Regions from separate parts of the Variovorax glucosi genome, predicted to be linked through region 1. Evidence: predicted binding sites of a transcription regulator. Region 1 holds the regulator's gene; the other holds the start of a gene.
The links. Region 1 encodes FNR, which switches genes on or off when oxygen is low (the NO sensors DNR and NnrR bind a similar motif). Its sites were predicted from a motif close to TTGATNNNNATCAA; they were not measured.
Positions count from the first base shown of each region.

Region 2: a site for FNR is predicted at 11,583-11,596, ahead of cydD (thiol reductant ABC exporter subunit CydD). Genes of this name have one in related genera too.

Region 1 covers NZ_JBPJZE010000001.1:708,072-723,299, reverse strand. Annotated here, with positions in the region: gene ACSFA3_RS03500 (zinc-dependent alcohol dehydrogenase) at 1-1,028, opposite strand, end outside; gene ACSFA3_RS03495 (NAD-dependent succinate-semialdehyde dehydrogenase) at 1,031-2,413, opposite strand; gene fnr (fumarate/nitrate reduction transcriptional regulator Fnr) at 2,475-3,191, opposite strand; gene hemN (oxygen-independent coproporphyrinogen III oxidase) at 3,377-4,747, shown strand; gene ACSFA3_RS03480 (sulfite exporter TauE/SafE family protein) at 4,751-5,566, opposite strand; gene ACSFA3_RS03475 (cell division protein ZapA) at 5,786-6,160, opposite strand; gene ACSFA3_RS03470 (DUF904 domain-containing protein) at 6,157-6,402, opposite strand; cobalamin riboswitch at 6,441-6,691, shown strand; gene ACSFA3_RS03465 (TonB-dependent receptor domain-containing protein) at 6,768-8,723, shown strand; gene ACSFA3_RS03460 (cobyrinic acid a,c-diamide synthase CobB) at 8,708-10,126, shown strand; gene cobU (bifunctional adenosylcobinamide kinase/adenosylcobinamide-phosphate guanylyltransferase) at 10,113-10,676, shown strand; gene ACSFA3_RS03450 (ABC transporter substrate-binding protein) at 10,673-11,545, shown strand; gene ACSFA3_RS03445 (FecCD family ABC transporter permease) at 11,542-12,558, shown strand; gene ACSFA3_RS03440 (ABC transporter ATP-binding protein) at 12,570-13,367, shown strand; gene cobO (cob(I)yrinic acid a,c-diamide adenosyltransferase) at 13,395-13,976, shown strand; gene bluB (5,6-dimethylbenzimidazole synthase) at 13,984-14,670, shown strand; gene cbiB (adenosylcobinamide-phosphate synthase CbiB) at 14,667-15,228, shown strand, end outside.
Region 2 covers NZ_JBPJZE010000001.1:1,047,472-1,062,699, reverse strand. Annotated here, with positions in the region: gene mltB (lytic murein transglycosylase B) at 1-507, opposite strand, end outside; gene ACSFA3_RS05050 (transglutaminase TgpA family protein) at 573-2,627, opposite strand; gene ACSFA3_RS05045 (DUF58 domain-containing protein) at 2,621-3,595, opposite strand; gene ACSFA3_RS05040 (AAA family ATPase) at 3,592-4,512, opposite strand; gene ACSFA3_RS05035 (histone deacetylase family protein) at 4,587-5,540, shown strand; gene ACSFA3_RS05030 (mechanosensitive ion channel family protein) at 5,573-6,832, shown strand; gene ACSFA3_RS05025 (electron transfer flavoprotein subunit beta/FixA family protein) at 6,969-7,718, shown strand; gene ACSFA3_RS05020 (electron transfer flavoprotein subunit alpha/FixB family protein) at 7,721-8,656, shown strand; gene ACSFA3_RS05015 (acyl-CoA dehydrogenase) at 8,741-10,531, shown strand; gene ACSFA3_RS05010 (NAD(P)H-dependent flavin oxidoreductase) at 10,564-11,526, shown strand; gene cydD (thiol reductant ABC exporter subunit CydD) at 11,810-13,360, shown strand; gene ACSFA3_RS05000 (amino acid ABC transporter ATP-binding/permease protein) at 13,462-15,138, shown strand; gene ACSFA3_RS04995 (cytochrome ubiquinol oxidase subunit I) at 15,166-15,228, shown strand, end outside.

The DNA.
Region 1 (15,228 bases):
TGGCGGAAATCGATCACCACGCGCGACGGCACTTCGCCGTGCGCCAGTCTTGCGAAGACATCGTTGATGGCCGACAGCGGCTGCAGTTCGATATCGGCCCTGACCTTGCCCTCGGCCGCGAAGCCCAGTGCTTCCGCCATGTCCTGCCGTGTGCCTACGAAGGAGCCGCGGATGGTGATGCAGTTCGCCACCACGTCGAACAGCGGCGTGGGGAATTCGCCCGGCGGCAGGCCGACCAGCACGCAGGTGCCGCGCTTGCGCGTCATGCCGACGCCCTGTTTGAAGGCGGCCAGCGACGGCGCCGTGATCAGCACGCCATGCGCACCGCCGCCGGTCGCCAGCTTCACGGCTTCGATCGGGTCGCCGACCCTGGCATTCACGACCGCATCGGCGCCCAGCTTCGTGGCGTGCGCCAGTTTGCCGTCGTCGATGTCGACCGCGCAGACGTGCAGGCCCATCGCCTTGGCGTACTGCACCGCGAGATGGCCCAGCCCGCCGATGCCGGAAATCACGACCCATTGACCCGGTGTCGCTTTCGTCTCCTTCAAGCCCTTGTAGCTGGTGACGCCGGCGCAGATCAGCGGCGCCGCCTCGACGGCCGACAGGCCGGCCGGCACGTGCGCGACGTAGTTCGGATCGGCGAGGATGTATTCGGCGAAACCGCCGTTTCTGGTGTAGCCGCCGAATTGCGCCTCGGCGCAGACCGTTTCCCAGGCGGCAAGGCAATGCTCGCAGTGGCCGCAGGCCGAGTAGAGCCATGGCACGCCCACGCGGTCGCCTTCCTTCACGGCACTGACCCCTTCGCCCAAGGCTACGACGATGCCGATGCCTTCGTGGCCCGGAATGAACGGCAGTCCGGGCTTCAGCGGCCAGTCGCCGCCGGCGGCATGGAGATCGGTGTGGCAGACGCCGCATGCCTCGGTCTTCACGAGGATCTGGCCCGGGCCGGGCACGGGGACTTCGACTTGCCGGAGTTTCAACGGTTGGCCGAAGGCTTCGACGACGGCGGCTTGCATGGTGAGCGACATGATCAGACCGGCGCGTCGAGATGGACGGTGCGAACCAGCTTCTTGTTCACGAACTCCTGGATGCCCATGTTTCCGAGTTCTCTTCCGTAGCCGGAATCCTTGATGCCGCCGAAGGGCAGTTCGGCATCGGTCCAGTCGATGTTGTTGACGAACATCATTCCGGTGTCGACACGGCTCGCCACACGCTTGCCGCGCGCCTCGTCTTTCGTCCAGACCGAGCCGCCGAGGCCGAAGTCGGAATCGTTGGCCAGCGCGACGGCGGCGTCTTCGTCCTTCACGCGGAAGAAAGAGACGACCGGGCCGAAGAACTCGTCGCGGAAGGCCGGGTTTTCGGGTGCGATGTCGGCCAGGATCGTCGTTTGCATGAACGAGCCCGGACGGTCGATCCGCTTGCCGCCCATCAACAGCTTCGCGCCGTTGGCGACAGCGCCGTCGACCTGCGCTATCAGCTGCAGCAGCGCGCCTTCGCTGGAAAGCGGGCCGTGCGTGGTGGCTTCGTCCATCGGGTCGCCGGCCTTCAGCTTCGAAAGCGCCGCTGTGAATTGCGCAAGGAACGCGTCGGCGATCGACTCGACGACGATGAACCGCTTGGCCGCGCAGCAGGTCTGTCCGCTGTTGTACATGCGGCCCCAGACGGCCCACGGGATCGTTTTCGCGAGATCGGCGTCTTCGAGCACGATGAAAGCGTCGCTGCCGCCGAGTTCCATCGACGACTTCTTCAGGTTCCGCCCGGCACGCGCGGCGACGCTGCGTCCGGCCGCGACGCTGCCGGTCAGGGCGACGCCCTTGATGCGCGCATCGTCGATTACTTGCTCGGCTTGCGCGTGCGAGATCAGCAGGTTGGTGTAGGCGCCAGCGGGCGCGCCGGCGTCGAGCAGCAGTTTCTCGAAGGCGATCGCGCACTGGGGCACGCAAGCGGCGTGCTTGACCGCCAGCACATTGCCCGCCATGAGCTGCGGACCTGCGACGCGCGCGAGCTGATAGAAGGGGAAGTTCCAGGGCTCGACGCAGAACAGCACCCCGAACGGGCTGCTTTGCATGTGCGCTTCACCGGCTTTTGGGTTCAGCTTCACCGGTGCCAGGAACGATTCGGCATGGTCGGCGTAGTAGTCGAGGATGTCCGCGCTGAAGCTCACCTCGCCGCGCGCCTCCGAAATCCGCTTGCCCATCTCCAGCGTCGCCAGCTTCGCGAAGCGGTCGACATCCGTGCGGAGCAGCGCGGCGGCCTTCTTCAGGATCGCGGCGCGCTCGGCGTAGGCGGTGGTCTTCCAGGTCTGGAAACAGGCGTCGGCGGCGGCGAGCGCCGTCTCTAGCCGTGCGCTGCTGAAATGCTCGAAGCTCGCGATGAGCTTGCCGTCGTTGGGGTTGATGCTTTCGTAGGCCATTGGGTTTCCTCACACAAAACCCCAAGTTACGTCCGCACTCACGGAGCGATGTTGACCCAGGTCAGCAAACCGGCAGATTCACGATTCGCTTCAGCGCGTCCTGCGACACGATGCGGATGTGGCGCTGCTGCACTTCGACGACCCCGTCCTCGACGAACTTCGATAGCGTCCGGCTCACGGTTTCCAGCTTCAGTCCTAGATAGCTGCCGATTTCCTCGCGCGTCATGCGCAGCACCAGCTCCGACGAAGAGAATCCGCGCGCATGCAGGCGCTGCACCAGATTCAGCAGAAACGCCGCCAGCCGCTCCTCGGCGCGCATGCCGCCCAGCAGCAGCATCACGCCGTGTTCGCGCACGATCTCGCGGCTCATGATCTTGTGCACATGGCGTTGCAGGGCGGTGATTTCGCGCGAGAGCTCCTCGATGCGGTCGAAAGGCATCACGCAGACTTCGGAGTCTTCCAGCGCAACCGCGTCGCAGGTGTGGCGGTCGTTGACGATGCCGTCCAGGCCGATGATCTCGCCCGCCATCTGGAAACCGGTCACCTGGTCGCGGCCGTCCTCGGCCGTCACCCGGGTCTTGAAGATTCCGGTGCGGATCGCGTAGAGCGACGTGAAGCGCTCGCCGGCATGGAACAGCGTTTCGCGCCGCTGCACCTTCCGGCGGATCGCGACGATGTCGTCGATACGCTGCAGTTCCGCCGGCTGAAGCCCGATCGGCATGCAGAGCTCGCGCAGGTTGCAGCTGGAACAGGCGACTTTGATGGCTTCTGGGGTCATGGCAGGCGGGGGACTCGGTGCTGTGTTCGCGTATGCGATCTGCTGCAACGTCAAGGCCCCACCGGATTGTGTTCCAACTGTTAAACGCAATGCCTTGATTCAGATCAAGCAAAGTGCGCGCGCTTCGGCGCAAAGTGGACGGCACACCTCCAAAGCTACTTCAGAAGCCATCTCCGAAGCCCCGCATGCCGACCCTCCACAACCCCGCATCCGCCGACGTTCCCGGTCCGCGCTACACGTCCTATCCGACAGCCGATCGCTTCGTCGAAGCGTTCGGCAGCGACGACTACATGCAGGCGCTGCAGCAGCGAAAACACAGTGCGCGGGTGTTGCCGCTGTCGCTCTACGTCCATCTGCCGTTCTGCTCATCGCTCTGCTACTTCTGCGCCTGCAACAAGATCGTGACGCGTCATCCGGAGCGGGCAGACGAATACCTCGGCTATCTGGCACGGGAAATCGAACTGCAGGTCGCGCAACTCGGCCGGGGCGCGACGGTGAGCCAGCTTCACCTCGGCGGCGGCACGCCGACCTTCCTCGACGACGCGGCGCTCGGGCGGCTGATGGCGATGCTGCGGGACAACTTCACGCTCGCACCCGACGGCGAATACGCGATTGAGATCGATCCGCGCACCATTGATGCGGGCCGTCTCGCGCACATCAAGGCACTGGGCTTCAACCGGCTGAGCTTCGGCGTCCAGGATTTCGATCCGGCCGTTCAGCGGGCGGTGCACCGCATCCAGCCGGCGGAGCAGGTCTTCGATCTGGTCGCCGAGGCGCGAAGCATCGGCTTCGCTTCGATCAACGTCGATCTCATCCACGGCCTGCCGCTGCAGACGGCCGATTCGTTCGACCGGACACTGGCGCAGATCTGCACGCTGCGCCCTGACCGCATCGCGCTCTACGCCTACGCGCACATGCCCGAGCGTTTCAGGGCGCAGCGTCGCATCGATGCGAACGAACTGCCGGAATCGACGGCGAAGATCCGCATGCTGTCGCGTTCGATCGCGACGCTCAAGGCCGAAGGCTACGTCTATATCGGCATGGACCATTTCGCGCTGCCGGGCGACGCGCTCGCCGTCGCCAAGCGACAGGGCAGGCTGCACCGCAACTTCCAGGGCTACAGCACGCAGCCCGACGGCGATCTGCTGGCGCTGGGCGTGTCGGCGATCGGCCGCATCGGCGCGACCTACAGCCAGAACGCAAAGACGCTGGAGGAATACTACGACCTGGTCGAACAGCGCCGACTGCCGGTAGTGCGCGGGTTGGCGTTATCTCGCGACGACGTGCTGCGACGCGCGGTAATCATGGCTCTGATGTGCCAGGGGCAGGTCAGCTTCGAGTCGATCGCGCTCGGTCACCTGATCGACTTCAAGAGTTACTTCGCGAAGGAAATCGAGGCGCTGAAGCCGCTGGTCGCGCAAGGTTTCGTCACCGTCGGACCGCACGACATCGAAGTGACGCCGACCGGCTGGTTCTTCGTGCGGGCGGTGGCGATGATTTTCGATCGTTACCTGCAGGTCGACCGCGACCGCGCACGCTACTCGCGGATCATCTGAAGTTCAGCCGGTCAGCCCTTTCCAGAGCATGTACGCGGCCAGCAGATAGAGCAGGCTGGCGAACACGCGCTTGAGCTTGCCGACCGGCAGGCTGTGAGCGGCCCGCGCGCCGAGCGGCGCCGTCAGCACGCTACAGGCAGCGATCACGCCCAGCGCCGGCAGCCATATGTAGCCGAAAGCGCCTTGCGGCAGCCCTTGCACCGACTGGCCGCTGATGACGTAACCGGCCACGTTCGCGACTGCGATCGGAAAGCCGAGCGCCGCGCTTGTCGCGACTGCGGCGTGGATCGAGACGTTGCACCAGGCCATGAACGGCACGCTGATGAAGCCGCCACCCGCGCCGACCAGTCCGGACACGAACCCGATGACGCCGCCCACCGTGAGCTGACCGGCGGTTCCGGGCATCTGGCGCGCCGGCTTGGGCTTGCGGTCGAGAAACATCTGCGTCGCCGAGAAGCCGACGAAAAGAGAGAAGACGATGGCCAGCACGGAGCCCTTGAGCAGCGCGAAAACGCCGAGGCTGCCCGCCAGGCTGCCGATGACGATGCCCGGCGCCAGCCGGCGGACGATGTCCCATCGCACTGCGCCGCGCCTGTGGTGTGCGCGCACGCTGGATATGGAGGTGAAGACGATGGTCGCCATCGATGTGGCGATGGCCATCTTGACGGCGAGATCGGCCGGAACGCCGCGCTGGCCGATGATGTAGGTGATGAACGGCACCATCAGCATGCCGCCGCCGATGCCTAGCAATCCGGCCAGAAATCCGCTGACGAGCCCGAGTGCGGCGAGTTCGGCGATCAGCGAAGGTTCTAGCAACATAAGGTGTCTGCGGATGTGCACCGGACCCGCATCCTGAACCAGGGTTCAGGTGGGCGAGGGCAGCAAGACTTCGGGTTCATCTGACGCGAGATGATCACGCCCATCGAGCGATGTACCAAGCCCGGCTCCGGAGAGCATTGGAACAAGGAAATATTAAGCCCGACACACACCGCAGACACTTCGGATTCTAGGCGCCGATACGGCGGCGTGCGTATTCATTCAGAGCAAATGACTGTCGCCGGCAAGGGCTTGGTCCAGCCGCTGGACCAATTGGGCTGCACGTGCTTCGTCGGTATCGGGGTGCGAAGCGTCGCCGTTCGCCGAGTCATCCGCGCTCTCCGACTTCTCCGCTGCGGCCACCGCCATGGTGATCAGCGCAGCAGACGTCGCAGCCACCTGCTGGCCCAGGTCGTAGGCCAGGTTGAGCGATGCGAGCACGGCGATGCGGTCTCGCGCGCGCACCTTGCCGGCATCGCGGATCTTGCACATGGCGGTGTCTACCCGCTCGACCGCCTCGCGCAGTTCGGCTTCGCCGCCCTCGGGGCAGCCGAGCAGATAGTTCTGGTCCATGATCTGGACTTCGATCTGTTTCATGAGGCGGTGGAATCCTGCGGAGGAGTGGGAGACGCGTGCGGCGCATCGGCCGGAAGTCGCTGAAGGAGTGCATCGACACGGGTTCTTGCCGCAACGAGTCGCGCGTGGAGCGCGTCGCGCTCGCGCGTCAGCGACTCGACCTCATGCTGGAGCAACGCGTTGGTGCGCTGCAGCTCTTCGTGGCGAACGAGCAGACGTTCGACGCGCTCGGCGATCTGGTCGATGGGACTCGTGACGGGCATGGTCGGAGATTGTATGGGTGCCTTTATATGTCGGCAGCTTTAGAATCCGCCGCGTTGGTGCTCGTGCCGCTGTTCAGGCGGCGCAGTTCAACGGGAAGCAGGAAGCCAGAGCCCATCGGGCAGCGGTCAACCTGCGCTGCCCCCGCAACGGTCAAGCAGACGGCGCCGTCGAGACATCGAACGGCGCCGCTTTCGTCAATCAGCCACTGGGCGCCCTGAAACAGGTGCCTGGGAAGGCGGCGAAGGTTGGTCTGCCAGCCCGGATACCGGCCAACGAGGTGACGGCGTGCGCTCGCGCTTGCCGTCGTGACACCCAGATGTCCGGCGGGGAAGCCGGACAGGGTCCTGTTCTCGAGATCGGTTCCATGACACACAAAGTTTCTTCTTCAGGCGGTCGCCTGTCCGCGCGCGCCTGCCTTCGGCTGGCCGCACTGCCTCTGGCCGTCGCTACCGCATTTCCGGTGGTCGCGCAGTCCATGGCCGCCGCGCCCTCGCTCGGCGAAACGGTCGTCACCGCGGCACGCGTGGCGCAGCCGCTGTCCGACCTGGTGAGCGACGTCTCCATCGTCGACCGAGCGACCATCGAGCGCAGCGGCGCGACCGGTGTCGCCGACATCCTGGCGCGATTGCCCGGCATCGAGATGGTGCGCAACGGCGGCATCGGCAACACCACAAGCGTATTCATTCGGGGCGCGGAGCAGCGCTTCACAGCTGTCTACATCGACGGCGTCCGGATCGATTCGCAGACGACCGGTGGCGTGTCCTGGGAAGCCATTCCGCTGTCGCAGATCGACCGTATCGAAGTACTGCGCGGCCCGGCTGCGGCGGTCTACGGTTCGGACGCCATCGGCGGCGTGATCCAGCTCTTCACGAAGCGCGGCGACGGCAAGCCGATGCCTTATGTCGGCGTCGGTATCGGCAGCTACAAGCTGCGCCGGGGCGAAGCCGGTGTCAGCGGCTCGGCCGGGCCGGACAACGCCTTCGACTATTCGCTAGGGGTCTCGCGAGAAATCAGCGACGGCTTCGATGTGCGGCCGGAGCGCCTGCGCAATCTGGTGCGCACGGGAACCTTCGCTGCGGACGGCTTCTACAGCCCCGACCGCGATGGCTACGACATCACCTCGGCCAACGCGCGGCTCGGCTTCAGGATCAATCCATCGCAGCGAGTCGAACTCACGATGTTGCGCAGCGACACCGATTCGCGCTACGACACGCGTTCTCCCGTCCGCCTCGCAAGATATCCCGACGACACCAATGCCAACACGCTGCGCACCGTCGGCGCGGCCTGGATCGCCAAATGGAACGACATCTACAGCACGCGTCTGCAGGTCACCGACAGCAAGAGCACCTACGAGACCAACCCGTCGTTCTATCGGACCGAGACGCAGCTGCGCAACTACCTGTTACAGAACGAATTCCGCTTCGGCCCGCATTCGGCGACCGTTGCGCTGGAACGGCGCGAAGACCAGCTCGACAACGCAGCTACTGCGTTCGGTGATCGTCTGACGGGCAAGCGCTCGCAGAACGCGCTCGCGCTGGGCTACGGTTTCGTGCAGGGCCCGCACTCGGTCCAGTTGCATGTGCGCCACGACGACGACAGCGAATTCGGCGGCAAGACCACCGGCAGCGCCGGCTACGGATTTGCGATCACGCCGCAATGGCGTATCACCGCATCTGCCGGCACTTCGTTCCGCGCGCCGACGCTCTACCAGCGCTTCAGCGAATACGGCGTCGCCGGCCTGCAGCCCGAGCAGGGCCGGAACATCGAAGTCGGTCTGCGCTATGCAGAAGGTGCGACCAACGCGGGCATCGTCGCCTACCGCAACCGCGTGACCAACCTGATCACCTTCGACACCAGCTCGTTCGCCTGCACCGACGCGGTCGTCTCGGGATTCGGCGGCTGCTACGGCAACACCGCGCGCGCCGAGTACGAAGGCGTGACGCTCTCCGCCGGCCATCGCATCGGCGCCGTCACGCTGCGCGCATCGGCCGACTTCCAGGACCCGCGCGATCTTTCGACCGGCAACCAGCTGGCCCGCCGCGCGCGCAAGCACGGCACGGTCGGCGCCGACTGGGATGTCGCCGGATGGCGCCTCGGCGCTGAAATGCAGACCTCGGGCATGCGCTACGACGATGCGGCGAACCTTCGCAAGCTCGGCGGCTACACGGTATTCAACTTGGTGGCGAGCACGCAGCTCACGCGCGAACTGAGCCTGATCGCGCGCATCGACAACGTCGGCGACAAGGACTACGTGCTGGCCCGCACCTACGCGACCAGCGGACGCGCCGGCTACATCGGCCTGAAGTGGGCGCCGCAGTAAGTCTTTCCGCGGCGCAGCAGGGCGGATCGACCGCGGTCTGCGCCGCCGTGCTCGTGGCCGCGCCGGCCTCCGGGCAAGGCAAGACCACGGTCGCGGCGGCGCTCGCACGGTTGCATGCACGTGCCGGACGTCGCGTGCGGGCTTTCAAGTGCGGTCCGGATTTTCTCGATCCGCAATGGCTGGCGCTCGCTACCGGGGCGCCGGTGCATTCGCTCGATCTCTGGATGAACGGCGAGGACGATTGCCGCGCGCGCCTGCACGAGGCCGCCGCGTCGTCGGACCTGGTCATCGTCGAAGGCGTGATGGGTCTGTTCGATGGCGCGCCGAGCGCTGCCGATCTGGCGGAACGCTTCGGACTGCCGGTGCTGGCCGTGATCGATGCCGGCGCGATGGCGGGCACCTTCGGAGCGCTGGCGTTCGGGCTGCAGAACTTCCGCCCCGGACTGCCGTGGACCGGCGTGCTGGCGAATCGTGTGGCCAGCGAGCGTCATGCGGGCATGCTGCGCGACGCGTTGCGCGAGCCGTCGCAATGGCTCGGTGGTCTGCCGAAAGATGCGGGTTTCGCGCTGCCCGAACGCCACCTCGGCCTCGTGATGGCGCAGGAGACCGACGATCCCATGGCGCGGCTGGATGCCGTCGCGGATGCGCTGGCGAAAACGCCGCTCGGGCAGCGGCTGATCGGCGAGCTGCCGCAGGTCTGTTTTGCCGCGCCGGTTGCCGATGAGCCGGCCAGGTCAGGCTCGGCGCTGTTGGCCGGCCGCACCGTCGCCGTCGCGCGCGATGCGGCTTTCGCCTTCATCTACCCTGCAAACCTCGACGTGCTCGCCGCGCTCGGTGCGCGCCTCGAATTCTTCTCGCCGTTGGCAGGCGATGCGCTGCCGGCGTGCGATGCCGTGTGGTTGCCTGGTGGCTATCCTGAACTTCATGCGGAAAAGCTCGCTGGCTGCATGAAGTTGCGCGACGCGCTTGTGGCGCATGCAGTGGGCGGCAAACCGATCTGGGCCGAGTGCGGCGGGATGATGTCCTTGTTCGACACGCTGACGACGGCCGACGGCCAGGTGCATCGCATGTGGGGTTTGCTCCCCGGCGGCGTGACGATGCAGAAGCGGCTGGCCGGACTCGGGCCGCAGCGGCTGAAGACCGGCGCAGGCGAACTGCGCGGCCACACTTTCCACTATTCGACCTGCGAGACGGTGCATCCGGTGGCTGCACGCACCTCGCGACCTGAAAGCGCGCCGAGCAAAAGCGCTGGGCGCCCGTCTGGCGAAGCGGTCTACGTGCACGGCAGCGTGCGCGCCAGTTACTTCCACGCATGGTTTGCCTCGAACCCCGAAGCGACCGCTGAGCTGTTCCAGGCCCGATCGATCGAATTCGTACATGAGGACGCTGATGTCCGAGCGTGAACTGATCCTCGGTGGGCAGAAAAGCGGCAAGTCGCGCCGTGCCGAACTGACTGCCGCCGCGTGGCTGGCGGCTTCTCCGTCTCACTGCGCCGTCCTGATCGCGACCGCGCAACCGTGGGACGACGAGATGCGCGAACGCATCGCGTGTCACCAGGAAGACCGGGCGCAGCGGGTGCCCGGCTTGCGCACGGTCGAGGAGCCGCTGGCGCTCGCCGAAGCGATTGCCGCGCACAGCGCGCCGCAGACGCTGGTGCTGGTCGACTGTCTGACGCTCTGGCTGACAAACCGGCTGATGCCGATGCCGGACGTCGAAGCGCCGGCCGAGCCGCCGACGCAAGCCGTCGAGGCGATGATTAGCGCCCTTGCTAATGCGCGCGGCCCGGTGGTTCTGGTCGGCAACGAGATCGGTCTCGGCGTGATTCCGATGGGCCGCGAAGTGCGGGCTTTCGTCGATGCGCTGGGCCGCTTGAACCAGTCGGTCGCCGCAGCCTGCGACCGTGTCACGCTGATGGTCGCCGGCTTGCCGCTCACGTTGAAGGAAGCTGCATGACATCGCTGAAGTCCGTTTTGCTCTTTGCGGCGCTGGCGTTTCATGCGCTGATTGCGCAGGCAGAGATCGACGTGCGCGACGAACGCGGCATTACCGTTTCCTTGCCGAAATCGCCACAGCGCATCGTGTCCTTGCTGCCGTCGCTTACCGAATCGGTCTGCGCTCTCGGCGCCTGCGATCGGCTGGTCGGCATCGACCGCTATTCGAATTCGCCGGCATCGGTGCGGGCGCTGCCGCAGGTCGGCGGCGGGCTCGACCCGAACGTCGAGGCTATCGTCGCGCTGCGTCCCGACGTGGTGCTGCTGGCCAGGGCCTCGCGCGTGACGCAGCGGCTCGAGGCTCTCGGCATCAAGGTGGTCGTGCTCGAGCCGAAGAATCATGCGGATGTCAAGCGCGTGCTCGACGCGCTGGGCACGATCCTCGGCGTCGACGATGCGCAGCGGGTCTGGCGGATCATCGACGCCAGCGTGTCCGCGGCTGCGCAATCGGTGCCCGCATCGGCGCGCAACGTGCGCGTCTATTTCGAGGTCAACAACGGGCCGTACGCGGCCGGCGAAAGCTCCTTCATCGGCGAAACGCTGCAGCGGCTCGGCGTGCGGAACATCGTGCCGGCGACGCTCGGCCCGTTCCCCAAACTCAATCCCGAGTTCGTCGTGCGCGCGAATCCGGACGTGATCATGGTCGGTGTGCGCAGCGGCGTCGGCATGGAGCAGCGGCCCGGCTGGAGCGGCATCCGTGCGGTGCGCGAAGGGCGCGTCTGCCGTTTCGATGCCGACGCCGCCGACATCCTGGTGCGGCCGGGACCGCGAATGGGCGAGGCCGCGCGCCTGATGGCGAGTTGCCTGACAGGGCAGGGCGCCGCCAGATGAACATACAGCGGCGGCGCGCAATGCTGCTGGGCGCCGTTCTGGCTTGTGCGAGCGTGGTCGTGCTGCTGTTCGGGCTCGGCATCGGCAGCACCGGCGTCGAGAGCGTGCTGGCGATGCGGCACGACCCTGTCGCGCTGCAGATCGTCTGGGACATCCGCCTGCCGCGCACGCTGGGCGCCTGGCTGGCCGGCATGCTGCTGGGGCTCGCCGGCGCGGTGGCGCAGGGGCTGTTTCGCAATCCGCTGGCCGACCCGTATCTGCTCGGCAGCGCGTCGGGTGCGTCGCTCGGCGTCGCGCTGGCGCTGCTGGCCTTCGGCCATGTCGCGCCGGGCAGCATCGCCGGCATGCAGTGGCTGATGCGGCTCGGGCTTACCGGCGCAGCGTTTGCCGGCGCCGTGCTCGCGGTGCTGATCACGCTGACGCTGGCGAACGGCGTGCAGCAGTCGTTGCGGCTGCTGCTGGCGGGAGTGATCGTCGGCGTGGTGCTCGGCGCCATCAAGGACCTGGTCGTGCTCGGCTCGGCCGATCTGCTGCAGGCGATCACCGGCTTCATGCTCGGAAGCACCGGACTGGTCGGCTGGAGTGCCTGCGCGGTGATGGCGGCGACGGGCGCGTTGTGCCTGATCTGCGCCTGGGCGCTGGCGCCGGTGCTCGACGGGTTGGCGCTCGGCGAATCGACCGCTGCCAGCCTTGGCCTGCCGCTCGGCGCGATGCGCGTCGCGCTGGTCGCCGTGCTCGCACTGGCGACCGGCGCCGCCGTTGCACAGACCGGACTGATCGCCTTCGTTGGGCTGGCCGCGCCGCACCTCGTGCGCTCGGTAGTCAAGACCACTCACGCGGGACTGATCGTGCTGTCGGCGGCGATGGGAGGGCTGCTGCTGATGGCTGCGGACCTGCTGGCGCGCTGGCTGATCGCGCCACAGGAACTGCCGGTCGGCATCCTGACGGCGGTGCTGGGCGGCAGCTATCTGCTGTGGCTGATGCATCGACGCAATGCGCGGGGTGTGTCGTGACAGTGGACGACCTGCAGACATGCGCGCTCGAAGCACGAGGCGTCGGTGCGTCGCTGGGGCAGGCACCTGTTCTGCACGATATTTCGCTGCGGCTTTCGACCGCACGCTGGACCAGCATCGTCGGCCCGAACGGCGCCGGCAAATCGACGTTGCTGCGTGTGCTGGCCGGACTGTTGAAGCATCGCGGCGAAGTAAAGCTATTCGACGAACCGCTCGCCGGAATGACGGGACGCGCGCGCGCGAGGCGCCTCTCGTGGCTGGGCCAGAACGGTGCCGGCGACAGCAGCGCCGACGACCTGATCGTGCAAGACGTCGCGATGCTCGGCCGCCTGCCGCACCAGCGCTGGCTCGCTCCGCCAGGCGATGCCGACCACGCAGCCGTCGAACGCGCGCTGCGCACCACGCAGGCCTGGGACTGGCGTGACCGCCCGCTCGGCCAGCTCTCCGGCGGCGAGCGGCAGCGGGTGTTGCTGGCGCGTGCGCTGGCGGTCGAGGCCGACGTGCTGCTGATGGACGAGCCCCTGGCCAATCTCGATCCGCCGCACCAGGCCGACTGGATTCGCACCGTGCGCGCGCTGGTTTCCGAAGGTCGCACGGTGGTCAGCGTGCTGCACGAGCTGTCGGTGGCGCTGGCTGCCGACGAGATGGTGGTGATGGCGCAGGGGCGGCTGCTGCATCACGGCGCCTGTGCCGATCCGGCGACGCACGCGGCGCTCGAAGCGGTGTTCGACCATCGCGTGCACGTTCGCCGCATCGAAAGCACGCCCGCATCGGGTGCTGCCGGCCAATGGATCGCGCTGCCGCGCTGAATGAACCGAACAACGAAAGCAGACATCATGGAAATCGAAACCCCTCCCAGCGCCAAGCCCTACGACAAGCCGGAGGGCGAGCGGCGCGGATTGCTCATCGTCAACACCGGCGACGGCAAGGGCAAGAGCACGGCTGCTTTCGGGCTTGCGCTGCGCGCCCACGGACGCCATCACGTGCACGGACGCAAGGTGAAGATCTGGCAGTTCATGAAGGTGCCGACGGCGCGCTTCGGCGAACACCGCATGTTCGAGCAGATCGGCATCCCGATCGAAGGGCTGGGCGACGGTTTCAGCTGGAAGAGCCAGGACCTGGAGCGTTCGGGCCAGATCGCGCGCGAGGGCTGGGAGCGCGCGAAGGAATCGATCCTGTCCGGCGAGCATTTCATGGTGGTGCTCGACGAGATCACCTACCCGCTGATCTACGGTTGGCTTCCGCTGGACGACGTGCTCGACACGCTGAAGTCCCGGCCGAAGGATGTGCATGTGGTGCTGACCGGCCGCCGCTGCCCGCCGGAACTGATCGAAATCGCCGACACCGTGACCGAGATGACGCTGGTCAAGCACGCTTTCAAGGCCGGCATTCCGGCGCAGCGCGGCATCGAAGACTGACCTGACGATGCCCGATCACGCCTTCACCGAATCAGAGGCGCAGGCCGTCCACCGCGCCATCCGCGAGCGCCGTGACATGCGCCACTTCGCCGGCGGCGAGGTCGCGCCGGATGTGCTGCGCCGGCTGCTCGACGCCGCGCACCATGCGCCGAGCGTCGGCTTCATGCAGCCGTGGCGCTTCATCCGCATCCGCGACGTCGCCCTGCGCGAACGCCTGCACGGTGCCGTCGAACGGGAGCGTGTGCTGACGGCGCAGGCGCTCGGCGAACGGGAAGACGAGTTCATGCGGCTGAAGGTGGAAGGCGTGCGCGACGCTGCAGAAGTGCTGGCCGTGACGCTGGCCGACGGACGCGAGCGTCATGTGTTCGGTCGCCGCACCATGCCGCACATGGACCTGGCGTCCGCAGCCTGCGCGATCCAGAACCTGTGGCTCGCCGCGCGCGCCGAAGGGCTCGGCATGGGTTGGGTGTCGCTTTTCGATCCGGCTGAAGTGGCATCGATGCTCGCGCTGCCGCAAGGCGCGGAACCCATCGCGCTGCTGTGCCTGGGGCCGGTGCACGATTTCTACGAGGAGCCGATGCTGCAGCGCGAACGCTGGGCGAGGCGGGCGGAACTTTCATCGGTCGTTTTCGACGATCGCTGGGGGCAGGCGTCGGCGCTGTTCGAATCCGCTGCATCACGGGACAGCACTTGACGCCAATCGATATCGCCCTGATCGCCGGCCCAGTGTGGATCGCGCTCGCCGTCGACCGCTGGCTCGGCGAGCCGCCCGTGCGTTGGCATCCTGTGGTGTGGATCGGCAACTACCTCGGCGCGATCGGAAAGCGCATTGCGCCGCTTGCCGCAGCAACGCCGCGCCGCGCATGGCCGTTCGTCGCAGGCGCGTTGGCGTGGTGCGCGGGCGCGGTCGTTGTCGGAGCAGCGGCCTGGGGATTGCAACGGCTCGCGCTCGCTTTGCCCTGGTGGGCCGGCGCGCTGTTGCTGGGTGCGCTGCTCAAGCCGTTGCTCGCCTGGCGCATGTTGCGCGACGAAGTGCTGGCCGTCGAGGCAGCGCTTGCCGTGTCGCTGGATGCCGGTCGCACGCAACTCGCCCGCCTTGTCAGCCGCGACGTGAACCAGCTGAGCCGGGCGGAGGTCCGAGAGAGCGCGATCGAATCGCTCGCCGAAAACCTGAACGACTCGGTGGTCGCGCCGGTCTTCTGGTTCGTGCTGTTTGGCCTGCCGGGCGCAGCGGTCTACCGTTTCGCGAATA
Region 2 (15,228 bases), 340 kb from region 1:
AGACAGCGTCGCCAGCGCATCGATGACGCGGAAGCTGCCCATGTTGCGACCGTAGATCGTCTCGACGCCGATGATGCCGACGATGATTTCCGGCGGTACGCCGTAGGTCGATTCGGCGCGCGCCAATGTGGCTGCGTTGTCGCGCCAGAACTTCACGCCGGCGGCGATGCGGACCGGGTCGATGAAGCGGCTGCGGTACACGCGCCAGTTCTTGGCCGTGCCGCGCGGTGCCGGCAGCATCAGGCGCGGCACGTTCGGCAGCATGCGGGCGCCGCCGATGGTGCGGCGCACCCAGTCGCGATCCAGGTTGCGGCGCGCGGCCACGTCATCGGCGAAAAGCATCGCGTCGTCGCGGGTGGCGTAGAGCGGTGCGCCGGGCGCCGTTTTCTTCGCAGCGGGAGTGGCGTTGCTGCGGGCGTTTTTCTGGGCGTGACCGACCGCAGGCAAGGAGCAGGCGAGGAGGGCGACGAGCGCAGCTGCCAGCGCGGTGAAAGAGGCTTTGTGCATGGCTGTCGGTGGGAGGCGTTGCATCGGGTCGATTGTGCCGAAGCGGATGCGTCGGCTGTGGGGTGTCATTGCGCAGTTTCGATGGTGGGCGTTCGACGGCGCGCCGGCCAGGAGATGCGGCGGAACTCGCCGCGCAAGGATGCGACACCGGCGCCGCTGCCTCTTTCGTCCGAAGCCGCCGCATAGCGCTGCGCCTCCAGTTTCAGCAGCCAGTCGTGAGCCGGTCGCGCGGATTCGCCGAAATGCGCAATGGCTGCATTCGCCATGCGGCGCGGCGGTGCGGCATCGGGTAGCGGGAGGCCGGCCTTGACCAGCTTCGCACGCGCACGTCCGAGCAGGCGCAGCCACGGATCGTGCTGCGATCGTTCCCACAGCGTCCATCCCGCGCCGCCGACGGATACGGCGATCAGCAGCCAGAGCAGCACGATCGCCAGGTCCTGCAGGCTCGGCGTCTCGAAGCCGAGGTTCTTGAGCAGATCGAGCTGGCGGCTCTGCGTGTAGTTCAGCACCCACTGGTTCCAGCTGTTGTTGGCGGCTTCCCAGGCGGCGCGCAGGTTCTGTGCCAGCGTGGGGCTCATGGTGCCGAGCGCGTCGGCGAAGAAGCCGGGCTGCGGCGCCAGTCGCTGGAAGGCACCGACGCGCCCGGGAGAGACGGCACCGGTCGGGTCGATCCGCACCCAGCCCCTGCCGGCTTCCCACACTTCGGCCCATGCATGCGCATCGGATTGCCGCACCACCCAGAAGCCATCGACGCCGTTAAGTTCGCCGCCCTGGTAGCCGGTAACGATGCGCGCCGGCACGTCGAGCGAGCGCATCAGCACGACGAAAGCCGAAGCGATGTGCTCGCAAAAGCCTTCCTTGCGGTCGAACCAGAATTCGTCCGCTGTATCGTCGCCGTAGACGCCGGGTTCCAAAGAGTAGAGGTAGCCGCCTGTGCGCAGGCGCTCAAGCGCGGCCTGCACGTAGCCGGGCGTGCCGGCGCCTACGAGGGCGGGATCGCGCTTCATCTGCGCCGCGAGTTCAGCGGTTCGCGGATTCGTACCGGCCGGCAACGCGACGTAGCGTTCCAGCGCGGCCGTCCGTCGCACCGGGCCACTCTCGAAGTCCGGATAGCTCGCAACGCGATAGCGCAGCAGATCGCCCACCGGGCGGTTCGCTACCAGCTGAAGATCGGGCGTCGTCACGACGCGCATGCCGGGTACATCGGGCGCCTGCTGCGGTACGTCGAGTGCCAGCAGCCACGGCCGGTTGCTCGGTTCGAGCGTGACTTCATAGCGCAGGGGCTCGCCGCGCACGCGCAGTTCCGCACTCAGGAAGCCGCGCTCCCACGGTGCCGGCGCAGTCCATTGGCGACCGTCGAAATCCGACAGCACCGGTCCGCGGAAATACAGCGAGCGCTGCGACGGAATCGCGCCGTCGTCGAAGCGAATGCGCGCCGCGATGCCGTCGTCGAGCGCGAGGCGCGCGATGGTGCCGACGCGCATCGTGTTCGAAAGCCCGCTGCGCCCGGTCATCTCGTCGTTCGGCGTTCCCCAGAGCGGTGCCATGCGCGGGAACAGCATGAACAGCGCCAGCATCACCGGCGCACCGAGCAGCGCCATCGTGAAAGCCGTGCGAGCCGACTGAGCCAGCGGCGGCCGGCCGACAGGCTTGTGCGCATTGACCAGCGCGGTCAGCAGTCCGAGTAGCGCCAGCAGCATGACGAAAGCGGTCGTCAGCGACTGCGAATGGAAGAAGTTCGTGAGCATCGCGAAGAAGCCCAGGAAGAAGATGACGAAGGCATCGCGCCGCGCGCGCATCTCCAGCGTCTTGAGCGCGAGCAGCACGATCACCAGCGTCACGCCCGCATCCCGGCCCAACAGCGTCTTGTGCGCCGCGAAGACGCCGAACAGCCCGAGCGCGAGCAAAGCGACACGCCAGCGCATGCCCGGCAGCGGCCTGCCCTGCACGGCGATCCAGCCGCGCCAGAGCAACGCGACGAGCGTGAGCAGCACGCAGGCGAGCGGCAACGTGCCGGCCTGCGGCAGCACGATCAGCGCGATCACGCACAGCAGGAACAGCGTGTCGCGTGCTTCGCGCGGCAACGCTTCCAGTCGTCGGAGCCAAGAGATGGTCAACATGTCGCCAATGCCTCCAGGCAGGCACGGCGATGCGCTTCGCCTTGCGATGGCTTCAGCGTGCGTCCGCCGATGCGAAGGCCGTAGTCGAGGCCGAGCCGGTCCGCCATCAGTACCCACGCGCAGAGGCGCGAGATGCGGGCTTCTGCATCGGGAAGATTCGCGTCCCGCGCGTCGAGCCAGAGTTCGTCGCGCTGAGCGTGTTGCGTGTCGCGGCTGACCAGCTCGCTCGATCCGGCTGCTTGTGCGCGTGCAGCTTTCTTCCAGACGACCAGCTTCAGCGGGTCGCCCCGGCGGTATGCGCGCACGCCGTCGTACTCGCCCGCAAGACTGGTACGCGATGCGGCAGCGGCGGCGTCGCCGGACAGCGCTTCACCGACGGGCAACGGCGGCGGGCTGGCTTCAGGCGCCGGATACACGAGAAGCTGCGCAGCCGGTTTCCATACGGTCCAGATGCGGAAGGTGCCCAGCGGAAATCGGGTCTCGGCGGTCAGCGGCGGCACCGGATGCAGGCCACGCCGCTCGGGCAGGAATGCGACCGCGACAGATTCGCTGCCCTGCGCCGGCACGTCGCTCCATGCCCATTGCCCGCTCCCGCGCACCGACAGTCCGATGCCGAAGCGCACGCTGCGCCGCGCGTTGTGCAGCACGACGCGAAGCATCGCCGCGCTGCCCGCATGCTGCGCTTCCGGCGGCATCAGATGCAGCGTGAGTCCGCGCAGCGTCGCGTGGCCGACATGCATGCCGACCGCGACGCAGCCTGCCAGCAGGAAAGTCAGCAGGTAGCCGAGATTGAGCTGGTAATTGATCGACGCGACCAGTAGCACCAGCAATGTCGCGCCGAGCATCCAGCCGGCGCGCGAAGGCACGATGTAGACGTTGCGCTGCGTGAGTTCGAGCGTGTCCGATGGCGGCCGGCGCGACAGGAACCAGCTGTCGAGACGCCTGCGAACGGCCGCAAGCGGATTCACGGAAGAGGGACCGCGGCAATCATCGCGCGCACCTGTTCGAAAGCGCCGCGACCGGCATCGCCGACCGGCGTGACGCGATGAGCGACCGTCTGCGGCAGCACCGCCTGGACATCGTCGGGCGCGACGTAAGCCCGATTGGCCAGCAGCGCCTGCGCCTTGGCTGCACGCAGAATCGCGATGCCCGCACGCGGCGACAGGCCCTGAAGGAACCAGCGGCCGTTGCGCGTGGCGGCGAGCAGGTCCTGCAGATAGTCGAGCAGCGGCGGCGCTGCGTGGACCTGCTGCACGCGCTGCTGCAGCGCCTTGAGTTCGCCCGCATCGAGCAGCGCTGGCAGCGTGGCGAGCATCTCGCGGCGGTCCGCGCCGGAGAGCAGTTCGCGTTCTGCGGCGCGGTCGGGATAGCCGAGCGAAATCCGCATCAGGAAACGGTCCAGCTGCGACTCCGGTAGCGCAAAAGTGCCAAGCTGGTCGTGCGGGTTCTGCGTCGCGATGACGAAGAAGGGGGTCGGCAGCGGGCGGGTTTCGCCTTCGACCGTGACCTGCTTTTCTTCCATCGCTTCGAGCAGCGCGCTCTGCGTCTTGGGGCTGGCGCGGTTGATCTCGTCGGCAAGCAGCACCTGCGCGAAGATCGGTCCCGGATGAAAGACGAAAGCCTGCTGGCCGCGGTCGTAGATCGCGACGCCCGACAGGTCGCCCGGCATCAAGTCGGCGGTGAACTGGACACGCGAGAACTGAAGCCCGAAGGTGTGGGAGAGCGCATGCGCCAGGGTCGTTTTTCCGACCCCCGGAACGTCCTCGATCAGCAGGTGGCCGCCTGCCAGAAGACACGCCACGCAGTCCCTGACCTGGGCCTCTTTGCCCACGATCACCGTGTTAAGCTGACCGAGCAAACTGGCGAGCTTCGCGGCAACGTCCATTTTTGTATCCATATGCAAACAATACCGCAAGGCCCGCCGGCCCCACGCCGCGTGAGGTCGCAGACGACCGAGACATGGGAAAAACTGGCTACTTCACCCACCGCGATTGCCGGAAGCACGACATGGGCGCCGGGCACCCCGAGTGTCCGCAACGCCTCGACGCCATCGAAGACCGGCTGCTGCTGACCGGCGTTGGCGATGCCCTCGAACGCGGCGACGTACCGCTCGCCACGCTCCCGCAAATCACGCGCGCCCACAGCGTCGCGCACCTCGAACATCTCGAAGAACTCAGCCAGCGACTGATCGCGGACGAATCCGTTGGCGGTCCCGCGCATGCGCTGCTCGATCCCGATACCGTGCTGATGCGCTACACCGTGCTGGCTGCGCGTCGGGCCGCTGGCGCTGCCATCGCGGCGACCGACGCCGTGATGTCCGGCGAGCTCGAGAACGCTTTCTGCGCCGTGCGGCCGCCCGGTCACCATGCGTGCAGAGAACAGGCGATGGGGTTCTGCTTTTTGAACAACGTGGCCATCGCCGCAAGACATGCACTCGAAGTGCACGGACTGGAACGCGTGGCCGTCGTCGACTTCGACGTGCATCACGGCAACGGCACCGAAGACATCCTGGCCGGCGATCCGCGCGTGCTGATGGTCGGCATCTTCCAGCACCCGTTCTATCCGTTCGGCGACTTCGATCATCCGGCCGCGAACATGCTCAACGTACCCGTGCCCGCATATACGAAAGGCATGGACGTGCGCGAACTGATCGAGATGATGTGGATGCCGCGGCTCGAAGAGTTCAAGCCGCAGATGATCTTCATCAGCGCCGGTTTCGACGCCCACCGCGACGACGACCTCGGCCAGTTGCGGCTCAACGAAAACGATTTCGCCTGGATCACCGAGCGCGTGCGCGGCGTGGCCCAGCGACACGCGAAGGGGCGCATCGTGTCGATGCTCGAAGGCGGCTACAACCTCGATGCGCTGGCGACCAGCGTCGAGGCACATATCCGCGTGCTGGCCGACCTTTGAACCTCGACGCTTTCCTGCAGCGCCTGGGACAGATGCAGGCTCGAAGCGTCTGGGTCGAACTGGCCGCACTCGCCGCCTGCGTCGGTCTGGCCTGGGGTCTGAGCCGCTGGTTCGGACGCGACCAGCCGAAGGACTCGATCTGGTTCGGCGCGCGCGTGTTCGACGGCCTGATGTTCCCGCTGCTGGCGCTGGTCTTCACCGATCTGGCACGGCGCTGGGCACTCGAGTACCAGGTGGTCGTGGTGCTGCGGATCGCGGTGTCGGTGTTCGTCTCGCTGGTCGTCATCCGGCTCATCGCCCGCGTGATGCGCGCGGTGTTTCCGGGCTCGGCGCTGGTGGCGCTGGTCGAGCGCACGGTGTCTTGGGTCGCCTGGGTCGGCGCGGTGCTGTGGATCGTCGGCCTGCTGCAGCCTGTGCTTGTCGAGCTTGACCAGATCACGCTGGCTTTCGGGAAGACCCGGGTGAGCGTGCTGATGATGCTGCAGGGCGCCTTGTCGGCCGGTCTGGTGCTGGTGATCGCGCTGTGGATCGCGTCGACCATAGAGAAGCGCGTCTTGCGGACGCACGTGACCGATCTGTCCATGCGCCGGGTGGCGTCCAACGCGGTCCGTGCATTGCTGCTGCTGATCGGCATGCTGTTCGCGTTGTCGGCGGTGGGTGTGGACCTGACGGCGTTGTCGGTGCTCGGCGGCGCGCTGGGCGTCGGTCTGGGTTTCGGCCTGCAGAAGCTGGCGGCCAACTATGTGAGCGGTTTCGTGATCCTTCTCGAACGCTCGATCCGCATCGGCGACAACGTGAAGGTCGACAACTTCGAGGGCCGCATCACCGACATCAAGACCCGCTACACGCTGATCCGCGCCGGCAACGGGCGCGAAGCCATCGTGCCGAACGAATCGCTCATCACCAGCCGTGTCGAGAACCTGTCGCTGGCCGACCTCAAGTTCAACATCACGACGAACATCGTCGTCGGCTACGACAGCGACGTGGCACAGGTCCTGGCCATATTGACCGGCGCGGCGACGGCACAGGCGCGCGTTTTGGCCGAGCCGGCGCCGGTCGCCTACCTGACCACGTTCGCGCCCGACGGGCTGGAATTCGTTCTCAACTTCTGGATCGCCGATCCGGACAAGGGAAAGGACAACGTCCGCTCTGCGATCAACATCGCGATCCTCCAAGGCTTGCGCGCTGCCGGTGTCGACATTCCGTATCCGCAGCGCGTGCTGCGCGTGGCGTCGCTGCCCGAAGGCTTCGTGGCGACGGTGCCATTGGCATCGGCATCGGAGGCCACATGAAGATTCTTTATAATTCTGAAAAAAGAACGATCGTTCTTTTTTGAATTCATCGGCGGGTTTACGGGGGTGATCGAAACGGACACCGCCCTGAAAACACCGCCTCTAGAATGTTTTGCAAATCAACGGAGTCAACCCAATGAAGGTTTTGGTCCCAGTCAAACGCGTCGTCGACTACAACGTCAAGGTGCGCGTGAAGTCCGACGGTAGCGGCGTCGACATCGCCAACGTCAAGATGAGCATGAATCCCTTCGACGAAATTGCCGTTGAAGAAGCGGTCCGCCTCAAGGAAAAGGGCGTCGTCACCGAGATCATCGCCGTCTCCTGTGGCGACACGAAGTGCCAGGAGACGCTGCGCACTGCGATGGCCATCGGCGCCGACCGCGCGATCCTGGTCGAGACCACCGAAGAGCTCCAGCCGCTGGCCGTTGCCAAGCTGCTCAAGGCGCTGATCGACAAGGAGCAACCGCAGCTCGTGATCCTCGGCAAGCAGGCCATCGACGACGATGCCAACCAGACCGGCCAGATGCTTGCCGCGCTGGCCGATCTGCCGCAGGCCACCTTCGCCTCGAAGGTCGAGGTCGCCGACGGCAAAGTCACCGTGACCCGCGAAGTCGACGGCGGCGCCGAGACGCTGACGCTTACGCTGCCGGCAGTCGTCACCACCGACCTGCGCCTGAACGAGCCGCGCTATGTCACGCTGCCCAACATCATGAAAGCCAAGAAGAAGACGCTCGACGTCTTCAAGCCCGAAGACCTGGGCGTCGACGTCAAGCCGCGCCTGAAGACATTGAAGGTCAGCGAACCGCCGAAGCGCGGAGCAGGCATCAAGGTGGCCGACGTGGCCGCACTCGTGGACAAACTGAAGAACGAAGCGAAGGTGATCTGACCATGACCGTACTTGTTATCGCCGAACACGACCACGCGACCGTCAAGCCCGCGACCCTCAACACCGTGACTGCGGCCATCGCCTGCGCGAGCGGCGATGTGCACGTGCTGGTGGCCGGCGCAAACGCCGCCGAAGCCGGCAATGCCGCCGCGCAGATTGCCGGCGTCAGCAAGGTGATCGTCGCAGACAGCCCGAGCCTGGCGGAAAACCTGGCCGAGAACGTCGCCGCTCAGGTGCTCGCCATCGCGTCGAACTACAGCCACATCCTGTTCCCGTCGACCGCCAACGGCAAGAACGTCGCACCGCGTGTCGCAGCCAAGCTGGATGTCGCCCAGATCAGCGACATCACCAAGGTCGACGCGCCCGACACCTTCGAGCGCCCGATCTACGCTGGCAACGCCATCGCCACCGTGCAGAGCAGCGACGCGATCAAGGTGATCACCGTGCGCACCACCGGCTTCGACGCGGCTGCGGCAACCGGCGGCAGCGCCACCGTCGAAACAGCAGAAGGCGTGGCCGACAGCGGCAAGTCGAGCTTCGTCGGGCGTGAAGTCACCAAGAGCGAACGTCCGGAATTGACGGCGGCGAAGATCATCGTGTCGGGTGGCCGAGCGCTGGGCAGCTCTGAGAAGTTCGCCGAAGTCATGGCGCCGCTGGCCGACAAGCTCAACGCCGGCCTCGGCGCGAGCCGCGCTGCGGTGGATGCGGGCTATGCGCCGAACGACTGGCAAGTGGGCCAGACCGGCAAGATCGTCGCACCGCAGCTCTACATCGCTGCCGGCATCTCGGGCGCGATCCAGCATCTGGCCGGCATGAAGGATTCGAAGGTGATCGTCGCGATCAACAAGGACGAGGAGGCGCCGATCTTCTCGGTGGCCGACTACGGACTGGTGGCGGATCTGTTCGTCGCCGTGCCGGAACTGACCAAGTCGCTCTGAGCCCGTTTTTCCGATGAGCCTCGAGGCTCACGGCAAGAAGAGAGGCATCGTTCGCGATGCCTTTTTTTCATCTGGAGACAAGACATGAACTACATCGCACCCGTCAAGGACATGCTGTTCGACATCGAACATCTGTCGCGCATCGACGAGATCGCCCGCTTGCCCGGCTTCGAGGATGCCACGCTTGAAACCGCGCAGGCGGTGCTGGAGGAATGCGCGCGCTTCAACCAGGACGTCGTCGCGCCATTGAACGTCGAAGGCGACCGCAATCCGTCTTCGTTCAAGGACGGCAAGGTCACGACCACGCCTGGATTCAGGCAGGCCTTCGCGCAGTACGCCGAGGGTGGATGGCAGGGCTTGCAGCATCCGGTCGATTTCGGCGGGCAAGGCCTGCCGAAGACCATCGGCGCTGCCTGCGTCGAGATGCTGAACTCGGCCAACATGAGCTTTGCGCTGTGTCCGTTGCTGAGCGATGGCGCCATCGAGGCACTGCTCACGGCCGGCTCCGACGACTTGAAGGCCACGTATCTCGGCAAGCTGGTGAGCGGACAGTGGACCGGCACCATGAACCTCACCGAGCCGCAGGCCGGCAGCGATCTGGCGATGGTGCGCAGCCGGGCCGAGCCTGCGGGCGACGGCACCTACAAGGTCTTCGGCACCAAGATCTACATCACCTACGGCGAGCACGACATGGCCGAGAACATCGTGCATCTCGTGCTGGCTCGCGTGACCGGCGCGCCGGAGGGCGTGAAGGGCATCAGCCTGTTCGTGGTGCCGAAGTTCATGGTGGGTGCCAACGGTGCGATCGGAGAGCGCAACGACGTGCATTGCGTGAGCATCGAGCACAAGCTCGGCATCAAGGCCTCGCCGACTGCGGTGCTGCAGTACGGCGACAACGGCGGTGCGGTCGGCTATCTGGTCGGCGAGGAGAACCGCGGCCTCGAGTACATGTTTATCATGATGAATTCGGCGCGCTACGCGGTCGGTGTGCAGGGCATCGCCATCGCCGAACGCGCATATCAGCACGCGGTGACCTACGCACGGGATCGGGTGCAAAGCCGCCCGGTCGACGGTTCGATGCCTGCGAGCGCGCCGATCATCCATCACCCGGACGTGCGTCGCATGCTGATGACGATGCGCGCGTACACCGAGGGCTGCCGCGCGATGGCGAGCGTCGCCGCAGCGGCCTACGACGCGGCGCATCACCATCCCGATGCCGACGCGCGCAAGCAGAACGCGACCTTCTACGAATTTCTCGTGCCGTTGATCAAGGGTTACAGCACCGAGATGAGCCTCGAAGTGGCGTCGCTCGGCGTGCAGGTGCACGGCGGCATGGGCTTCATCGAGGAGACCGGCGCGGCTCAGTACCTGCGCGACGCGAAGATCCTGACGATCTACGAAGGCACGACGGCCATCCAGGCGAACGACCTGGTCGGCCGCAAGACGGCGCGCGACGGCGGGCAGTCGGCCAAGGCCATCGCGCAGCAGATCGCGTCGACCGAGGTCGAGCTGACCGAGAGCGGCAGCGCCGATGCACTGGCTGTATGCAGGCGCCTGAAAGCGGCACGCGAAGCCTTCGTCGACGTGGTCGAGTTCGTTGCAGCCAGGACGCGCTCGGCGCCGAACGCCGTGTTCTCGGGCAGCGTGCCGTACCTGATGCTTGCCGGCAATCTCATGGCCGGCTGGCAAATTGCGCGCTCGCTGCTGATCGCCGAGAGGCTCGCTGCGACCGGCACCGAAACCGCGTTCATGCAGGCCAAGATCGCGACCGCGCGCTTCTACGCGGAGCACATCCTGAACAAGGCGCCGGCCGTGCGCGACAGCATCGTCGACGGTTCGGACAGTGTGACGGCGATGGCCCTTGACGCGTTCTGAGAACAACCAACAAATAAAACGGAGACCGGTCCATGTCCAAACTTCCTCCCGTGCTCGCGAACCTGCCGCTGCCGATCATCGGTTCGCCGCTGTTCATCATCAGCACGCCCAAGCTGGTGATCGCCCAGTGCAAGGCCGGCGTCGTCGGTTCGATGCCCGCGCTCAACGCGCGTCCCGCAGCCCAGCTCGAAGACTGGCTGATCGAGATCACCGAAGAGCTTGCCGCATACGACAAGGCCAATCCCGACAAGCCGGCCGCGCCGTTCGCCATCAACCAGATCGTTCACAAGAGCAACGACCGGCTCGAACACGACATGGCGATGGTCGTGAAGTACAAGGTGCCGATCGTCATCACGTCGCTCGGCGCGCGCGTCGACGTGAACGAGGCGGTGCACAGCTATGGCGGCGTCACGCTGCACGACATCATCAACAACACCTTTGCGAAGAAGGCGATCGAGAAGGGCGCCGACGGGCTGATCGCGGTTGCGGCAGGCGCTGGCGGGCATGCGGGCGTGAAGAGCCCGTTCGCGCTGATCCAGGAAATCCGCCAGTGGTTCGACGGCCCGATCGCCCTGTCGGGCTCCATCGCCAGCGGCGACGCGGTGCTGGCAGCGCAGGCGATGGGCGCGGACTTCGCGTACATCGGCACCGCCTTCATCGCGACCGAGGAAGCGCGTGCCAGCGATGCCTACAAGCAAGCCATCGTCGACGGCGATTCGGACGACATCGTCTACTCGAACCTTTTCACCGGCGTGCACGGCAACTATCTCGCGCCGAGCATCGTGGCGGCCGGCATGGACCCGGCGAACCTGCCCGAAGGCGACGTGAAGACGATGAACTTCGCCAGCGGCGACGGTGCCAAGGCCAAGGCTTGGAAGGACATCTGGGGCTCGGGGCAGGGCATCGGCGCGATCGGGGAAGTGACATCGGCTGCGGTGTTCATCGACAAGCTGAAGCGCGAATACCAGGCGGCGCGCCAGCGGCTGGCGCTCTAACGCACCAAATCTAAAAATCAGCTGACCGCCTCGCCAAGCGGGTTTCACACACTTCCTTGATCCAGGACAAGGCGCAGTCGCTAGACTTCATGTAATTTCAGTAAATACTGAAAATTCAAGAAGTTAAAAAGTGAACCGCCATTCCGCATCGCTCCCTGCACCCGTCTCGCGCGCACCTGCCGTGGGCGTGGCAGGCGCGACGGCAGCAGTGTCGGTCAGGTTTGGTGCGTGGGTTCAAGGCGGCGCTGCCCTGGTGTGGTTGCCTCAGGCCGCGCTTCTCGCGATGGCGACCCAGGGTTTGCGAGACGGCCTGGGTTTCGGCGCGGTCTTGCTGCCCGCCATCGGTTTCCTGATGCTCGGCGTGTTGCGGGCCGCCTGCGAAGCCTGGGGTTCACGGCAGGTCTTCGGCGCGGCAAGGTCGCGGCTTTCCGCTGTTCGCGCACGGGCGGTGTCGGCTCTGGCCGCACGGTCGCCGCTCGACAGCAGCCGCCCGGCTTCCGGGCTTGCCGCCAGCGTGCTCGCCGAGCAGGCAGAAGCGCTGGTGCCCTATCTGGCGCGCTTTCAGCCTGCCCGCCGGCGCGCGATGCTGGTGCCGCTGGTCTTCATCCCCGTCATTGCCTGGTTCTCCTGGGTGGCCGCGCTGGTCCTGCTGATCGCCGCGCCGCTGATCCCGATGTTCATGGCCATCGTCGGCTGGCGCGCCAAGGCGATGAGCGAGGCGCAATTGGTCGAGCTGGGAGGAATGAACGCGTTTCTGCTTGATCGTCTGCGCGGCCTGGCGACGCTGCGCTCTCTCGGCGCGGTCGACGTCACTGCTCGTCGGCTGGGCGAATCTGCGCAGTCGCTGCGCCGCCGGACGATGGCCGTGCTGCGCATCGCTTTCCTGTCGTCGGCTTTGCTGGAACTGTTCTCTGCGTTGGGCGTGGCGATGGTTGCCGCTTACATCGGTTTCTCGCTGCTGGGCGCCTTCACTTTTGGCACCTGGGGCCGGCCGCTGAGCCTGGGCGAAGGCTTTTTCGTGCTGTTGTTGGCACCTGCATTCTTCGATCCTCTGCGTGAACTCTCGGCCGTTTGGCACGACCGCGCCGCGGGCGAGGCGGCGCTCGATGCGCTGGAGCAGCTTTCAGACGGCGGTCTGCGGATGGTCGACGCGCCGGCGCAGGCTCACGGCGAGGTTGCATCGTCAGGCGTTGCGCCGTCCGTCGAAATTCGAGGCCTGGATTTCGTCCACGCCGGCGAATCCGCCGTCTTCCACGGCTTCGATCTGCGAATCGCCGCTGGCGAACACGTCGCGGTGACGGGTCCGAGCGGCGCTGGCAAGACCGCGCTGCTGAGTTTGATCGCCGGCCTCGTCCCGGCGACGGCGGGCGACATCGCGATCGGCGGCGTCGATCTGACGCCCGACTCGGCCGCTGTGCTGCGCCGGCGGATCGGCTGGATGGGCCAGCGTCCGCACGTCTTCGCAGGCTCGGTGCAGGACAACGTGTCGCTCGGCCGCGCCGGCATCGACCGCGCGCAGGTCGATGCGGCGATGCGCATCGCCGACCTCGGCAGCGTGGCGCAGGCGCATCCCGGTGTCGCGCTGGGCGAGGGCGGAAGCGGCATGTCGGGCGGCGAAGCGGCGCGGCTGGCGCTGGCCCGCATCGCTGCGCCGTCGCACGCGAATCTGCTGCTGGTCGACGAACCGACCGCGCACCTCGACACAGAAACGGCCGGGCGCGTCGCCGATGCGCTGATCGAACTCGCGCGCGGCAAGACGCTGATCGCGGTCACGCACGACCCTGTTTTCGCGGCACGCATGGACCGCGTGATCCGTCTGGAGGCTGTCGCATGAACGCCCGCGCCATTCCCATTCCTGTTTCCGAGATGGATCGGGAGCCGGCGTCGCGACCTGCGCCGCCTGCGCAGCCCGTGTTGCCTTCTCGCCACCGCCGGATGCGGGAACTGCGCGTGGTGCTGCAGTCGTTCCTCTCCAGCGCCCCGCGTCGCCTCGCGCTCGGCGCCGCGATGGCTGCGCTCACGGTGCTGGCCGGCATGGCGCTGCTCGGGCTTTCGGGCTGGTTCATCACCGCCACCGCCATCGCGGGAGCAAGCACCACGACCGCGCTGATGTTCGATGTCTTCATGCCCTCGGCCGGCATCCGGCTGCTCGCGCTCGGCCGCACGGCGTCGCGCTACGGCGAGCGGCTGGTGACGCACGACGCCACCTTCACCGCGCTGGCGGATCTGCGCGAACGCCTGTTCCGCGGCTGGGCCCGGCCCGATGCAGCGCGGCAGTTGCTGGCGCGTCCGGCACGGCTGCTGTTTCGTCTCACCGCCGACATCGACGCGCTCGAATCGCTCTACCTGCGCCTGATGGTTCCCGCATTCGCCGCGCTCGGCGCAGCGCTGCTGGCCGGCATCGTGCTCGGCGCGATGCATCTGTGGCTGGGCATCGGACTGGCGCTGTGGCTGGTCGGCGCCGGCTGGGGCATCGCCTGGACGGTGTCGCGCCTCGCGCACCCGGCAGCCGTGCGGCGCGCTCAGGCCATCGAGGCACTGCGCCAGCGCACCGTGGACCTGATCGCCGGCCAGACCGAGCTTGCGATGGCCGGCCGGCTCAGCGCGCAGTGCGATGCGCTGGCCGCCGCCGATGCGCGGCTCGCGCGTGCCGATCTGGCGCTCAACCGGCTGGACACGAGCGCCGGATTCGCTTTCGGTCTGGCTGGCACGCTGACGTTGACCGCTGTGCTGTTGGCCGTCGGTCTGCTGGTCGAGCGAAGCACCATCGGTGTGCCGGCCGCGGTGCTGGCATTGCTGATCGCATTGACGGCGACCGAGCCCTTTGCTGCGCTGCGCCGCGGTGCGCTGGAAGCCGGTCGGACCTGGCTGGCCGTGCGTCGCCTCGCGCCGCGCATGGCGGCGGACGATTTCGCTCCGATAACACCCGAAAAAGCGACTTCAGCGGTCCGTTTCGATCGCGTCACCGCCGCTCACGCCGGCAGCCGAATCGACGCGCTGCACGACATTTCGCTGACCGTCTGCGCCGGCGAACGCGTCGCGCTGATCGGTGCCAGCGGCGCCGGCAAGTCGACGCTGCTGTCGGTCGTCGCCGGGGAACTCGCGCCGCGCGCCGGCCGTGCGCGCATGCCGGCGCACTGCCTGCTCACGCAACGCACCGAGCTGTTCCAGGACAGCCTGCGCGACAACCTGCGGCTGGCCGATCCGGCTGCCAACGATGCGCGGCTCTGGGCCGTGCTCGAAGCCGCCGGACTGGCCGCCGACATCCGCAACACGGCGCGCGGCCTCGACACGCCGCTCGGCGAAGGCGGGCTCGGCCTGTCGGGCGGCCAGTTGCGCCGTCTTGCACTTGCCCGCCTGCTGCTGCGCGACGTGCCGCTCTGGCTGCTCGACGAAGCGACCGAAGCGCTGGACGCCGGAACCGCGCACGACGTGCTGCGGTGTCTTTCAGCGCAGGCCGACGGCCGCACGCTGATCTTCGCCACGCATCTGCGCCGCGAAGCCGAAACCGCCGACCGCCTGCTGTGCATGGAGGGTGGCCGCATCGTCGCCGACCTGTATCGCGGCGACCCCGCATTCACGGCCGCGCTCCTGGCGCTGCGGCCCGACTGAAAAGAGAAAAGGAAGAAGGAAACCACCATGGACCTCGACATCGTTGCCCTGTCCCGACTGCAGTTCGCCCTCACGGCGCTGTATCACTTC